One region of the Micromonospora sp. NPDC049282 genome, then DNA from elsewhere that is predicted to be linked to it. Evidence: riboswitches for the same ligand, from Rfam matches in the RefSeq annotation. Region 1 holds a riboswitch; the other holds the start of a gene.
What was found. Region 1 has a riboswitch for thiamine pyrophosphate ahead of thiE (thiamine phosphate synthase). Riboswitches for the same ligand answer to the same signal wherever they lie in the genome.
Positions count from the first base shown of each region.

Region 2: another riboswitch for thiamine pyrophosphate. It lies ahead of ACGFI2_RS28695 (ECF transporter S component); the one in region 1 lies ahead of thiE (thiamine phosphate synthase).

Region 1 covers NZ_JBICSL010000021.1:43,010-50,261, reverse strand. Annotated here, with positions in the region: gene ACGFI2_RS26555 (ABC-F family ATP-binding cassette domain-containing protein) at 1-543, shown strand, start outside; gene ACGFI2_RS26550 (aldo/keto reductase) at 576-1,538, shown strand; gene ACGFI2_RS26545 (DUF559 domain-containing protein) at 1,861-2,772, opposite strand; TPP riboswitch at 2,892-3,003, shown strand; gene thiE (thiamine phosphate synthase) at 2,998-3,624, shown strand; gene thiO (glycine oxidase ThiO) at 3,621-4,748, shown strand; gene thiS (sulfur carrier protein ThiS) at 4,739-4,939, shown strand; gene ACGFI2_RS26525 (thiazole synthase) at 4,936-5,715, shown strand; gene ACGFI2_RS26520 (thiamine phosphate synthase) at 5,796-6,431, shown strand; gene thiD (bifunctional hydroxymethylpyrimidine kinase/phosphomethylpyrimidine kinase) at 6,428-7,216, shown strand; gene thiC (phosphomethylpyrimidine synthase ThiC) at 7,234-7,252, shown strand, end outside.
Region 2 covers NZ_JBICSL010000026.1:64,320-71,571, forward strand. Annotated here, with positions in the region: gene ACGFI2_RS28680 (DUF6328 family protein) at 1-482, opposite strand, end outside; gene ACGFI2_RS28685 (sugar isomerase domain-containing protein) at 574-1,323, opposite strand; gene ACGFI2_RS28690 (alpha/beta fold hydrolase) at 1,320-2,156, opposite strand; TPP riboswitch at 2,234-2,340, shown strand; gene ACGFI2_RS28695 (ECF transporter S component) at 2,415-3,005, shown strand; gene ACGFI2_RS28700 (ABC transporter ATP-binding protein) at 3,103-4,545, shown strand; gene ACGFI2_RS28705 (energy-coupling factor transporter transmembrane component T family protein) at 4,542-5,342, shown strand; gene ACGFI2_RS28710 (hypothetical protein) at 5,355-7,252, opposite strand, start outside.

The sequences.
Region 1 (7,252 bases):
CTGCTGGCCCGCGGCGGCTCCGACCCCGACCCGGGCAACACCCCGGTCGACGGCGCCGCCGCGCTCACACCGGTCGCGCACGGCGGCGTGGTCCGGCTCGGCGCCCGGGTCCGGCCCGGTCACTTCTCGCAGACCCACGACCGGCCGGAGCTGACGGAGCGGACGCTCGTCGAGATCCTGTGGCGGGGCGACGAACACCGGGCCGGCATGGACCGGCACGCGGCCATGGGGGTGCTGTCCCGCTACGAGCTGGCCGGCCAGGGCGACCAGCGGTTCGGCACACTCTCCGGCGGCCAGCAGGCCCGCTTCCTGGTGCTGCTGCTGGAGCTGTCCGGGGCCACCCTGCTGCTGCTCGACGAGCCGACCGACAACCTCGACCTGGCCTCCGCCGAGGCGCTGGAGGCCGGCCTGGGCGCGTTCGACGGCACGGTCATCGCGGTCACCCACGACCGGTGGTTCACCCGCACCTTCGACCGGTTCGTGCTGTTCCGGGGCGACGGGGACGTGGTGGAGACGCCGGAGCCGGTCTGGGACGTCGGGTGATCGACGAGGAACCGGCCGGTGGCGGGCATAGGGTGGATCTCGTGAGTGAGATGACCTATCGCCGGCTGGGCGACTCCGGGCTCGTGGTGTCCGTGGTCGGCATCGGCTGCAACAACTTCGGCCGCAAGCTCGACCTCGACGGCACCCGGGCGGTGGTGGACGCCGCGCTCGACGCCGGGATCAACTTCTTCGACACCGCCGACATCTACGGCGAACCCCAGGGCGGCTCCGAGGAACTGCTCGGCCAGGCGCTCAAGGGCCGCCGGGACGACGTGGTGGTCGCCACGAAGTTCGGCATGGACATGAACGGGGCGAACGGGCCGGACCACGGCGCCCGGGGCGCCCGCCGCTACATCGCCCGCGCGGTCGAGGCGTCGCTGCGCAGGCTCGGCACCGACCACATCGACCTCTACCAGATGCACGAGCCCGACCCGGGCACGCCGATCGACGAGACGCTCGCCGCGCTCGATGACCTGGTCACCGCCGGCAAGGTGCGCTACCTCGGCAACTCCAACTTCGCCGGCTGGCAGATCGCCGACGCCGACTGGACCGCGTCGTCGCAGGGCCGTACCCGGTTCATCTCCGCGCAGAACCACTACTCGCTGCTGGAGCGCGGGGTGGAGGACGAGGTGATCCCGGCCTGCGAGCGGTTCGGCCTCGGCATGCTGCCGTTCTTCCCGCTCGCCAACGGGTTGCTCACCGGCAAGTACCGGCGGGGCCAGCAGCCACCGGCGGGCAGCCGGCTCGCCGGCGGCGGCCGGTACGCCGAGCGGCTGGCCGCGGCACGTTGGGACACCATCGAGGCGATCGAGACGTACGCGGCCGAGCGCGGGGTGAGCATGCTCCAGGTGGCCATCGGTGGCCTGGCCGCCCGGCCCGCGGTGACCTCGGTGATCGCCGGCGCGACCACGCCCGAGCAGGTACGCGCCAACGCCGACGCGGGCACCTGGCAGCCCACCGACGAGGACCTGGACACCCTCGACGCCCTCCTCTGACACCCCCCGCCCCCGCCCTCGCCCCCCGCCGCCCGGGGGGCGTGACCAGGGGTGAGTGGAACGCTATGGGTGTCTGCGGTGCGTTTTGACACCCATAGCGTTCCACTCACGGACGGCGACCCTGGCGAGTGGAACGCTGTGGGTATCTCGGGGCGCCGGCCCGGCCCGGCCTTGCCGGCCCCTGCCTCCTGGCCCTGCCCGTCCGACCTGGGCGCGGGTCGCGACGCCCAGCCGGATGCGTCGTGTCCCGCCCCGGCGCGGCATGTCCCGGCGTCGCCCGGCACGGCGCAGCACGACGAGGTCCAGCGGCGGCAGTAGGGCGTCAGCGGGCCGGCATGGTGGTGCGGCGTTCGGCGAGGGCCTGGTGGACCAGGGCGACAGTGGCCTCGGGGCGGCGCAGCACGTCGTCGGCGGTGAACCGGAGCACGATCCAGCCCGCCGAGCGCAACGCGTTCAGGCGCGCCACGTCCCGCCGGAACTGGGCCCGCTCCCGGTGGTGGTCGCCGTCGTACTCGACCGCGATGCGCAGCGTCGGCCAGGCCAGATCTACCCGGGCCACGAAGCGCCCGCCGTGGCGCACCTCGTGCTGGGCGGTCAGCGGGCCGAGGCCGGCGTCGAGGAGGAGCAGCCGCAGGCGCGTCTCCATCGGGGACTCACTCAGCGGCTCGGCCAGCGTCAACACCTCGCGCAGCAGTGACGAGCCCGGCCAGCCGGGACGGTCCGCGGCGTAGGCGCGCAGCGCGGTGAGTTCCACCACCCGGCGACGCAGCAGCGCGTCGACGGCGACCAGCGCCTCCACCCGGGGACCGAGGCGACCCAGGTCGAACGCCGTGCGCAGCGCGGTGGTGACCGGCAGCCCGGCGAACCGGGTGCGATCCCGTGCCGGTGCCGGTGACCGCACGATCGACAGCCGGGGATGCGGGCGCAGCCGGGCTGTCGTCGGCAGGAGCACGGTCACCGGATCGCCCCGGGTGAGCAGGTCGGCACCGAACAGGTAGGCCGCGCTGCGGCTGGCCAGCACCGCGTCCGGCGGCAGCCGCAACGCGACCGCCTCGCACCACATCCGGTGGTCGTCGGCGCGGTGTCCGCCCCGGTGCACGTACACGTCCGGCAGGAGGCGGACCCACGTCGGCCCGCGCAGCTTCGTCCAGGTCAGCAGTCCTTCGGCGACGGCACGGCTGCCCCGGAACGGCAGGGACGACAGACGTGGCGGGACACGGGCGGAGGTGGCCATCCGGGCAGCGTGTCGTGATGCGACGGTCACCCGCTGTCCCGGTCCGCCGAGTGGTGCCGTCGTGGGAAAAACGTCATCCGGTCTTCCGTCCGGCCGGGGACCCGTCGTACGGTAGGCCGCAAGTGACCCACGGGAGCCCGGTACGGACCGGGCTGAGAGGGGGGCTGACAGCCCCCGACCGTCGAACCTGATCCGGGTAATGCCGGCGCAGGGAGGAGCGTTGCCGTGCCGTCCCTGGGACGACTGCATCTCATCACCGACACCCGGCCCGGGCGGGATCCGCTCGGCGTGCTGCGTGCCGCCCTGCCGGTGGCCCGCGCCGAACTCGTCGTGCAGGTGCGGGTGGCGGACGATGCCACCGACCGGGAGGCGTACGAGCTGGCCCGGCGGGTGGTCGAGGCCTGCCGGCCGTACGGGGCGCGCTGCCTGGTCAACGACCGGCTGCACGTGGCGCTCGCGGTGGGCGCGTCCGGCGGCCACGTCGGGGCGGACGATCTGCCGGTGGCCGCCGCGCGCCGGGTGCTCGGCGCCGACGCGGTGCTCGGCGCGACCGCCCGGGAGGCGGACACCGCCCGGGCCGCGGTGGCCGACGGGGCCAGCTACCTGGGCGTGGGCCCGTGCCACGCCACCACCACGAAGCCGGGCCTGCCCGCGCCGATCGGTCCGGACGGGGTACGCGCCGTGGCCGGGGCGGTGACCGTTCCGGTGATCGCCATCGGCGGGGTGACCGCCGCGTCGGTGCCGGCGCTGCGGGCCGCCGGGGCGTACGGGGTGGCGGTGGTCGGCGCGCTCAGCTCGGCGGCCGATCCCGCGCACGCCACCGCCGCGCTGCTCGGGGCGCTGACGTGTTGAGCGGGGGCCCTTCCGCTACCGGAAGCGTTGACAAGGGGCCCTTCCTTACCGAGGTGGGGGTGGTGGGGGCGGGGCCGGTGGGGCTGGCGATCGCGTGGCGGTGCGCGCAGCGCGGGCTGCGGGTGAGTGTGCACGACGACCGGCCCGGGTCGGGAGCGTCGCGGGTGGCCGCCGGCATGCTCTCCCCGGTCGCCGAGGCGTACTTCGGTGAGCAGGAGCTGACCGCGCTGCTGGTCGAGTCCGCGGCACGTTGGCCCGGGTTCGCCGCCGAGCTGGCCGAGGCGAGCGGCGTCGACCTCGGCCACCGCACCGAGGGCACGCTTGTGGTCGGGCTCACCGCCGACGACCTGGCCGAGGCGGGGCGGCTGTGGTCGTACCAGCGGGGGTTGGGACTGCCGATCACGCCGCTGCGTCCGTCGGCGCTGCGCGACCGCGAGCCGGCGCTCGCCACCCGGGTGCGCGGCGGCGCGGTCGCTCCCGGCGACCACCAGGTCGACCCGCGCCGGCTGGTCGCCGCGTTGCGCGTCGCGGCCGAACGGGCCGGCGTGGTGTTCCGGCCCGCCCGGGTCGGCGCGCTGTCCGAGGTGGACGCGCGGGTCACCGTGGTCGCGGCCGGCTGCGGCGCCGCCGCGCTGACCGGGCTGCCGGTGCGGCCGGTGAAGGGCCAGGTGCTCCGGCTCCGCGCGCCCGGTGGCGGCCCGCCGGGCTTCCGGCACGTGATCCGGGGGTACGCCGACGGCGAGCCGGTCTATCTGGTGCCCCGGAACAGCGGCGAGGTGGTGGTCGGGGCGACCGTCGAGGAACGCGCGGACACCGAGGTCACCGCCGGCGGCGTGCTGCGGCTGCTCCGCGCGGCCGTCGAACTGGTTCCGGAGCTGACCGAGTACGAGCTGGTCGAGGCGGTCGCCGGGCTGCGCCCGGGCACCCCGGACAACGCGCCGGTGATCGGGGCGCTGCCCGGCCGGACCGGCGTGCTCGCCGCCACCGGGCACCACCGGCACGGCATCGTGCTCACCCCGGTCACCGCGGACCTCGTCACCGAACTGATCGTCACCGGCGAGCCGGATCCGGCGCTCGCCCCCTTCACCCCGGACCGGTTTCCGAAGGAGCCCAGGTGGAACTGATCGTCAACGGCACGGGACGGACGCTGCCCGACGGCGTCACGGTGGCCGAGGTGGTCCGCGCGGTCACCGGGCAGCAGCGCGGCCTCGCGGTCGCGGTCAACGGCGAGGTGGTGCCGCGCGGCGGCTGGCCGGTGAGCGTGCTGCGCGACGGCGACCGGGTCGAGGTGCTCAGCGCCGCGCAGGGCGGGTGAGCGGGATGTCCCTGGAGATCGGTGGCGTCGCGTTCGGCTCCCGGCTCGTCCTCGGCACCGGTGGCGCGGCCAACCTGCACGTGCTGGAGGCGGCGATCCGCGCCTCCGGCGCCGAGCTGGTGACGCTGGCGCTGCGCCGGGTGGACACCACCCCGGGCGGTACGGGTGGGCTGCTCGACCTGCTGGAGCGCTGCGGCGTACGGCTGCTGCCGAACACGGCCGGCTGCCGGACCTCGGTGGAGGCGGTGAAGGTGGCGCACCTGGCCCGGGAGGCGTTCGACACCGACTGGGTGAAGCTGGAGGTGATCGGCGACGAGCGCACGCTGCTGCCCGACGGGGTGGAGCTGCTGCGCGCCGCGGAGGACCTGGTCGCCGACGGGTTCACCGTGCTGCCGTACACCTCGGACGATCCGGTGCTGGCCCGCCGGCTGGCCGACGTGGGGTGCGCGGCGGTGATGCCGGCCGGCTCGCCGATCGGCTCCGGCCTGGGCATCGGCAACCCGCACCACATCCGGCTGATCCGGCAGGCCGTGGACGTGCCGGTGATCCTCGACGCCGGCATCGGCACGGCCTCCGACGCCGCGCTCGCGATGGAGTTGGGCTGCGACGCGGTGCTGCTGGCCAGCGCCGTCACCCGCGCCGCCGACCCGGTGGCGATGGCCACCGCGATGCGGCACGCGGTCGAGGCCGGCCACCTGGCGTACGGCGCGGGTCGCATCCCGCGCCGCGACCACGCGCTCCCGTCCACCCCCGACGAAGGCCGACCGAACCTGTGACCGTCCCCGCCGCCACCGATCCCGGCGTGCGCACGCCCATCGAGAGCGATCCTGGTGCGCGCACGTCCCTCGAGGGGCGGATGGGTACCAAGGTCCGCCGACGCCCGAGCGGACTGGTGCTGCTGACGGATCGGTGGGTGGCTCGACGGGCGCTGGTGGAGGTCGTCGCGGCGGCGGTGGGCGGGGGAGTGCGGTGGGTGGTGCTCCGGGAGAAGGACCTGCCCCGCGCCGAACGCCTCGCCCTCGCCGTCGAGTTGCGCGCGGTGCTCGCCGACGCCGGCGGCACCCTGATCGTGGCCGGCTCCGACCCGCTCGACGGGGACGCCGTGCACCTGCCCGCCGCCGGCCCGTACCCGCCGCCGCGCCTCGGGCTGGTTGGCCGCTCCTGCCACGACGCCGCCGAACTGGCCCGACTCACCACCGAGGACCACGCGACCCTGTCGCCGGTGTTTCCGACCCGCACGAAACCCGGCTACGGCCCGGCGCTGGGCCCGGACGGGTTGCGCGAGCTGATCGCGGTCAGCCCGGTCCCGGTGCTCGCCCTCGGCGGCATCGAAACCCCGGACCAGGTCAGGGCGTGCGTCGCCGCGGGCGCGGCGGGCGTCGCCGTGCTCGGCACGATCATGCGCGCCACCGACCCGACCGACACGGCCACCACGCTCGGCAGAGCCTTCCAGGAGGCGTCCACCCCCACCACCGGAGAGACGAGACAGTGACGCCCAGAACAGTTCTCACCATCGCCGGCTCCGACTCCGGCGGCGGCGCCGGCATCCAGGCCGACCTCAAGACGTTCGCCGCGCTCGGGGCGTACGGGACCAGCGTGCTCACGGCCGTCACCGCGCAGAACACCCGGGGTGTGGACGCGGTCCTGCCGCTGCCTCCGCAGACCGTCCGCGACCAGCTCGACAGCGTGCTCGGCGACTTCGCCGTCCGCGCGGTGAAGACCGGGATGCTCGGGACCCCGGCGGTCGCCGAGGCGGTGGCCGAGGCGGCCCGGGACGGGCGGCTGCCCCGCCTGGTCGTCGACCCGGTGCTGGTCGCCACCAGCGGGCACCGGCTCGGTGTGGTGGAGGCGGTCGAGCGGCTGCTGCCGTACGCCGAGGTGGCGACGCCGAACTGCGCGGAGGCCGCGGCCCTCACCGGGCGCGAGGTGGGCACGGTCGAGGAGATGGTCGCCGCGGCCGAGGCGCTGGCGGCGCGCGGCCCGGCGTTCGTGGTGGTGACCGGCGGCGACGTGGACGCGGCCGGCGAGTCGGTGGACGTGCTGGCCGGCGGCGGGACGACGCGGCTGCTGCGCGCGCCCCGGGTGGTGACGCGGCACCACCACGGCACCGGCTGCTCGTTCGCGGCGGCCGTCGCGGTCCGGCTGGCCGCCGGCGACGCGGCGCCGGTCGCGGTGGCCGCCGCCAAGGAGTACGTGACCCGTGCGCTGACCGGCGCGCGGAGTTGGGCGCTGGGCGCGGGTCACGGCCCGCTGGACCACTTCGGCTGGTCCGCTTGAGCGACAGGGAGGCTGTCATGCAGGCACGTCGCAAGG
Region 2 (7,252 bases), on a different contig from region 1:
GGGTCGTCGTCATCGTCGTCGATGTCGTCCTCACCCCAGTTGCGGCGGCTGAACGGCAGGACGGCCCAGAACAGCAGGAACCAGATGCCGGTGAGCGCGCTGAGCAGGAACGCGATCGGCCGGTCCAGCACGAAGTCGCTGACCAGCAGGACCGAGCTGACCATCGCGATCAGCATGAAGAACAGGCCCCCGGTGGCCATCCGGTGGGCGAAGCGGACCAGCTCCGGCTTGCGGCCCTGGCGGAACAGCGCCCGGTGGAACGCGACCGGCGAAATGATCATCGCGGCGGACGCCGCGGCGGTCAGCAGCGCCAGAATGTAGACGTCACGCTGGAACTCGGTGGTCCGGGTGAACCCGTTGCTGAACGGCAGCGTCAGCAGGAACGCGAAGAGGATCTGCACGCCGGTCTGCGCCACGCGCAGCTCCTGGAGCAGGTCGGCGAAGTTGCGCTGCCAACGCTGCTTCTCGGATTCCTTGGACACTGGTGAACCTCCGGGGAAGACGGCACGGCCGGCGGGTGAACGCCCGCCGGCAGGAGCGCCTGTGCCCGCTTCGGATGATCACGAAACCGGTTCAGGATCCGCGGCGGATCCGCCCGGCGTACCGCGCCTCCAGCTCGGCGTTGTGCTCGTCGCCGCCGGTGATGTTGGCGGACAGGTAGACCGGTGGCCGCTCCCCCGCCGCGACCAGCCGGGCCACCACCTCGACGGTGATCTGCTGGGCCAGCAACGCGGCGGTGATCGAGGAGACCGCGCCGACCGCGCCGCCGCCGGGCAACGGCAGCGTGGCATCGCCGTACGGGGCGCCGTTGTCCAGCAGCACGTCGGCGAAGTCGGCGAGCTTGCGACCGGACGGGTGCCGCGAGATCATCCCTTCCGCGTGCCGCGCCGAGGTGATCGCCACCAGGGGATGCCCGCGTTCCTTCACCACGGACGCGAACTCCACCATCGCCCCGTTCACGCCCGAGTTGGAGGCGAGCACGAACACGTCCTGCGGCCGGACCGGGGCCAGCTCGTAGAGGCGGTGCGCCACCGCCGGCTCGCGTTCCAGCTTCGGGCCGAGCACGTCGGCCGGCTCGCCGCCGAGCAGGACCAGGTCGCGCAGCGCGATCCGGTTGGTGGGCACCAGCCCGCCGGCCCGGCCGGCGATCTCCATGGCGAGCGCCTCGGAGTGCCCGGTGCCGAACGCGTGCACCACCCCGTCGGCGCGTACCGCCGCGACGATCAGGTCGGCCGCCGCGGCCACGTTCACCCGCTGCTCTGCGGCGACCCGCTCCATCGTCGACGTCACCGTCGCCAGGTACGCCTCGGCACTCACCGTCATGCTTTCTCCGTCCCTGACGTCCGGGCGAGGATCGCCTCGGCCAGCGGGCCGGGGGCCTCGTCGGGGATCCAGTGGCTGACGCCGGGGAGCACCACGAAGCGGTAGTCGCCGGTGACGTGCGCCGCGCACGCCTCGGCGGCGGTCCGGCCGATCGCCACGTCCCGGTCGCTCCAGACGTACGTGGTCGGCGCCGCCACCGGCCCGACCGCCTTCATGTCCGACCCGCTCATCGCGCGGTACCAGTTGAGCGCGGCGGTGAGCGCGCCCGGTGAGCGCATCGGCTCGGCGTAGCGCTCGACCGTGTCCGTGTCGCCGACCCCGCGCAGCAGCCGGCGCAGCGCGGCCCCGCGCAGCGCCAGCAGCACCTTCTCCGCCTTGCCCGGCATCCGGAACAGCGCCATGTAGGCGGACTTCGCCTTCTGCCGCGGGTCGGTGGCGAGCGCGTGCCCCATCGCGGCCGGGTGCGGCACCGACACCGCGGTCAGCGTCCGCACCCGCTCCGGGTGCGCCGCGGCCAGGCCCCAGGCCACGATCGCGCCCCAGTCGTGCCCGACCAGGTGGGCGGCGGTCACCCCGAGCCCGTCCAGCACGGCCGCCGCGTCGGCCACCAGCTCCGGGATCCGGTACGCCTCGACCGCGTCCGGCCGCGCGCCGGGCGAGTAGCCGCGCTGGTCGAGCGCGTACGTGCGCAGCCCGGCGGCGTGCAGCGCGGGCGTCACCGCGTCCCACTCGCCGGCGTGCTGCGGGAAACCGTGCAGCAGCAGGACGGGCTCGCCGTCCTCGGGGCCCCCGGTGCGTACGTCGAACGTCAGGCCCCGCGCCTCGATCCGCATGATCGCCACCGTAGCCGACCTTCGCCCTGCTGGGCCCGGGGCCGCCGTCGGTGCTAGCGTCTGCGACGAGACAACTTCACATCCGACAGGGGAGCGCACAGCGCTGAGAGTGCGGGCCGGTGCCCGCAGACCCTCGAACCTGATCTGGGTAATGCCAGCGCAGGGAGTTCGGTCGACCTCCAGCCGCGCCGCAGTCCGGGCAAACCGGCCGCGGCGTGCGTCTTCTCCTGGTTCCTCACCACGAACTGGGAGTCCGTCATGAACCACACCGACAGCAACCGCTGGCGTACCGTCGACATCGTCGTCGCCTCGGTGATCGCGGTCGCCTTCGGCGTCGTCTTCTGGGCCTGGGGCCTGCTCTGGAGCGCCACCGACGCGGCGTTCGCGTTCTTCCCGCCGGCGCAGGCGGTGCTCTACGGCGTGTGGCTGATCCCGGCGGTGCTCGCCGGCCTGATCATCCGCAAGCCGGGCGCGGCGCTCTACTGCGAGACGGTGGCCGCGATCGTGTCCGCGCTGCTGGGCAGCCAGTGGGCGGGCATCGTGATCCTCCAGGGCCTGATGCAGGGCATCGGCGCCGAGCTGGCGTTCGCCGCGTTCCGCTACCGCTCGTTCCGGCTGCCGGTGGCGGTGCTGGCGGGCGCGCTCACCGGCCTCGGCGCGGCGATCTTCGACTTCGTCTACTGGAACAAGGCCTACGAGCTGACCTCCTACCGCATCCCGTACGCGCTGATCACGATCGTCAGCGCCACCGTCGTCGCCGGCTTCGGCGCGTGGGTGCTGACCCGGGCGCTGGCCAACACCGGCGTCCTGGACCGCTTCCCCGCCGGCCGCGACCGAGCCCTGGTCTGACGGGGATCCCGCCGTTGATCAAGGAGTTCGCGTCGGCGGCGAGCGGTTTTCCTGACGCGAACTCCTTGATCACTGAGGCTGGGGAAGGGGTGGGACCGTGAGCGGCGTGGTGCTGCGGGGGTTCGGGTGGCGGCACGGGGGACGCCGGGCCTGGGCGGTACGCGGCATCGACCTGCGTGTGGAGAGCGGGGAACGGGTGCTGCTGCTGGGCGCGTCGGGGGCGGGCAAGAGCACGCTGCTGGCGGCGCTGGCCGGGCTGCTGCCCGACGACTCCGGCGAGCAGGAGGGCACCGTCGAGATCGACGGGCTGGACCCGCGCAAGGCCCGCGAGCGCGTCGGCGTGGTGTTCCAGGACCCGGAGACCCAGCTGGTGATGGCCCGCTCCGGCGACGACGTCGCGTTCGGGCTGGAGAACCGGGGCGTGCCCGCCGAGGAGATCTGGCCCCGGGTGGACGAGGCGCTGCGCCGGGTCGGCTTCCCCTACCACCGGGACCGCCGGACCGCCGCGCTCAGCGGAGGCGAGCAGCAGCGGCTGGCGCTCGCCGGGGCGCTCGCGCTCCGGCCGGGACTGCTGCTGCTCGACGAACCCACCGCCAACCTCGACCCGGCCGGGGCCACGCTGATCCGCCGGGCGGTCGCGGACGCGCTCGACCCGGACACCACGCTGATCCTCGTCGAGCACCGGGTCACCGAGGCGTTGCCGCTTGTCGACCGGGTGGTGGTGCTGGAGCCCGGTGGCGGGGTGCGGGCCGACGGGCCGCCCGAGGCGGTCTTCGCCGCGCACGGCGCGGCGCTGGCCGCCGCCGGGGTCTGGGTGCCCGGGCACACCGTGCCGCCGCGGCACGCCGCCACGCCGGCCGGCGACGTGCTGCTCACCGCCGACCGGCTCGGCCTGCCGCCCCGGCTGGCCCCCACCGACCTCCGGGTACGCGCCGGCGAGGCGCTCGCCGTGCTCGGCCCGAACGGCGTCGGCAAGTCCACCCTGGCGCTGCTCCTCGGTGGCCTGACGCGCCCCGGCGCGGGTGCGGTCACCGCCTCCGCCGAACTGGCCGGCCGGGACGCGCGCACTCCGCCGCACCGGTGGCGGGCGCCCGCGCTGGCCGGACGGATCGGCTCGGTCTTCCAGGACCCGGAGCACCAGTTCGTCACCGGCACGGTCCGCGACGAGCTGGCGCTCGGGCCGCGCCGGACCGGGAGGTCCGAGGCGGCGGTCACCGCGACCGTCGACGCGCTGCTGGAGCGGCTGCGGCTGGACCGGCTCGCCGGCGCCAACCCGTACACCCTCTCCGGTGGCGAGGCGCGGCGGCTGAGCGTGGCGACCGCCCTGGCCACCGCGCCCCGCCTGCTGATCTGCGACGAGCCCACGTTCGGCCAGGATCGGCGCACCTGGCTGGAGCTGGTCGACCTGCTGGCCGAGCTGCGCGACGCCGGGCACGGCGTGGTCGCGGTGACCCACGACGCGGACTTCGTGGCCGCGCTGGCCGACCGGACGCTCAACCTGGACCGCCCGCCCGCCGACCCGGACGGGGTGGTCCCGTGATCGGCCTGGAACCGGTGGCGACGCCGGGCGCCCCGTTGGCGCGGCGCAACCCGGTGGCGAAGCTGGCCGCCGCACTGGTGTTCACCGTCGTGCTGGTGGCGACGCTGGACCCGGTCGCGCCGGCCATCGCCATCGCGGTCGAGCTGGCCGTGCTGCCGCTGTTCGGCGTCCGCTACCGGGTGCTGGCCCGGCGGGCCTGGCCGCTGCTGGCCGCCGCCGTCGGCATCCTGGTCACGCTGGTGCTCTTCGCCGCCGACCGGTCCGGCCGGGTGTTCGTCGAGGCCGGCCCGGTGGTGGTCACCGAGGGCGTGCTGGTCACGGCGCTCGGGCTGGTGCTGCGCATGCTCGCGGTGGCGCTGCCCGGGATCATCGTCTTCGCCACCACCGATCCGACGGAACTGGCCGACGCGCTGATCCAGAACGCGAAGGCGCCGGCCCGGTTCGCCATCGGCGCGCTGGCCGCGTTCCGGCTGGTGCCGCTCCTCGAACAGGAGTGGCGGATGATCAGCATGGCTCGCCGCGCCCGGGGCGTGGACGCCGGGCGCAATCCGCTGGCCAAGCTGCGGCTCTTCGCGTCGACCGCGTTCACGCTGCTGGTCGGCGCGATCCGGCGCGGCACCCGGCTGGCCGTCGCGATGGATGCCCGGGGCTTCGACGCGGGCACCCCGCGCGCGGTGGCCCGTCCGCAGCGGTTCGTCGTCGCCGACTGGCTGTTGATCACCGGAGCGGCGCTGCTGGCCGGCTCGGCGTTGACGGCCAGCGTGCTGCTCGGCACCTTCCGGCCGCTGATCGGGTGACCACTCGCCCCGTCAGCCCGGCGCCTGCCGAACAGGTCGGGCGTACTGCCCGGCGACGACCAGGACGGCTGCCATTCCCGCCAGCGACGGCAGTGTCCACCACCAGCCGAACGGGCTGCCGTCGTGCACCCCGGAGATCCACGCGGCGCTGATCGCGATCGCCCCGGTCAGCAGGAAACCGGCGAACGGCGGAGCCATCAGCCGCAACGCCAGTAGGCGGCGGTGCCGACGACCGGCGCCGGCAGCGGCGTACATCGCGCGTTGCCGAACCTGGCTGGTCGAGATGACCGCACCGACGCTGAGCCACAGCAGACACACGGCGGCCGCGCCCATGCCCGCCGTCCAGATGCCCACCGCCACCTCGGGAGTCCTCCGCTCGACGAGCTCCGATGTCTGCCCGGTCGCGGCGAGCCGGGTCACCGTGGCACGGAACCGCGCCTGCGCCGCCTCGTCCAACGACCCGAAGTCCAGAAGCGCGACCAGGACGGCGTCGGACGCCCGCAGCCCGTACCGCTCGGCGATGTCGCTGCCCGGGGCGACCACCAGCCCGGGCATGTTCCCGCCCAACGTCTCGTCGCCGGTGGCGACCACGGTCTCGAGGGACCTGACGGCCGAGGTGTCGGCATCGAAGTCGATGAGGCCGACCCGATCCCCCTCGATCAGCCCCGGATCGGCCCGCGCCTCACCGTCGCCGAGGGTGGACGACAGCGCCACGATGTTGACCGGGGACGAGGTGTCCTTCGGCAGGCAGCTCAGGTGGTCCATCGGATCGTTCCCGCCGGAGGAACGCATGCAGCCGACCGCCCTCTCGCCCGAGACCCGGAGCGTGTGGGTGTCCTCCACAGGGAGTTGGTAGGTCGCGGTACGGTTGCCGCCCAGTCTCCGGTACTCGTCGCGGAGCGCCTCGCCGGCCGCGACGGGCACGTTGTAGACGAGGTAGGAACCGGTCGGCTGGACGGCGGGTGACGAGCGGACGCTCGCGATGCCGGCGTGGGTGACGTACGCCGAGTAGTAGGCGGTGCCCAGGACGAGCAGCGAGGTGAGCACGCCCGCCGTCGCGAACGGCGTGGTCAGCGCCAGCACGAGACGTCGCGACGCGGGCGCGGCGCCGGCCGTCGAGACCGGCACCATGGCGAGCGGCACGGCGAGGGCCAGCAGGACGGCGCCCGGCACGGCCGCTTCGACCGGCAGCACGTCCACGAACGGAAGCAGCATGCAGGCGAGACCGAGGGCGACGAGGCCGAGACCCGCGCGGGGCCGGGATCGCCAGGCCGGGCCGTACCGGGGTCGGTATCGCCGGCTCCACGCGGCCACGCCGACGCCCGCTGCGGCCCCGGCCACCACCACGGCGAGGACGGCGCCCAGCGACGACCACGGGACGGCCACGCCGGTCCACTCCTGGTCGACCAGCCCGGCCACCCCGGTCGCCGCCCGGGACAGCCCGACGAGCGCCAGGGCCGCACCCAGGGCGGCGCCGACGACGATCGCCGACACGGCCGTCGCGATCGGCAACAGCCGCGCTCTCGACTCCTTGATTCCGACCGCGGTCAGGGCGGCCACCTCCCGACGGGTGGCACGGGACACCACGACCATCAGGAGGAGTGCCATGACCGCGTCCAGGACGACGACCACCCGGGACACGTGCCGCCCTGTCGAGAGAAGCGCGGGCTGGAATCCGGCGGCCCGGTCCTGAGCGAGGATCGACGTGGTCCGCGCGGCGAGTTCGCCGCGTTGCAACAGCGGTTCGAGCGTCGGATCGGAGAAGGGCCGCCGGTCGGTGAGCCAGAGATCGGCGTCGGCGGCGCGGAGACCGGAGTCCAGCAGGACCACACCGCGGTACGAGCGGTCCTCGGGCCGGTTCGTGATGCCGCTGATCCGGACCTCACCTCGGGGCACGGCCGGCGACAGCG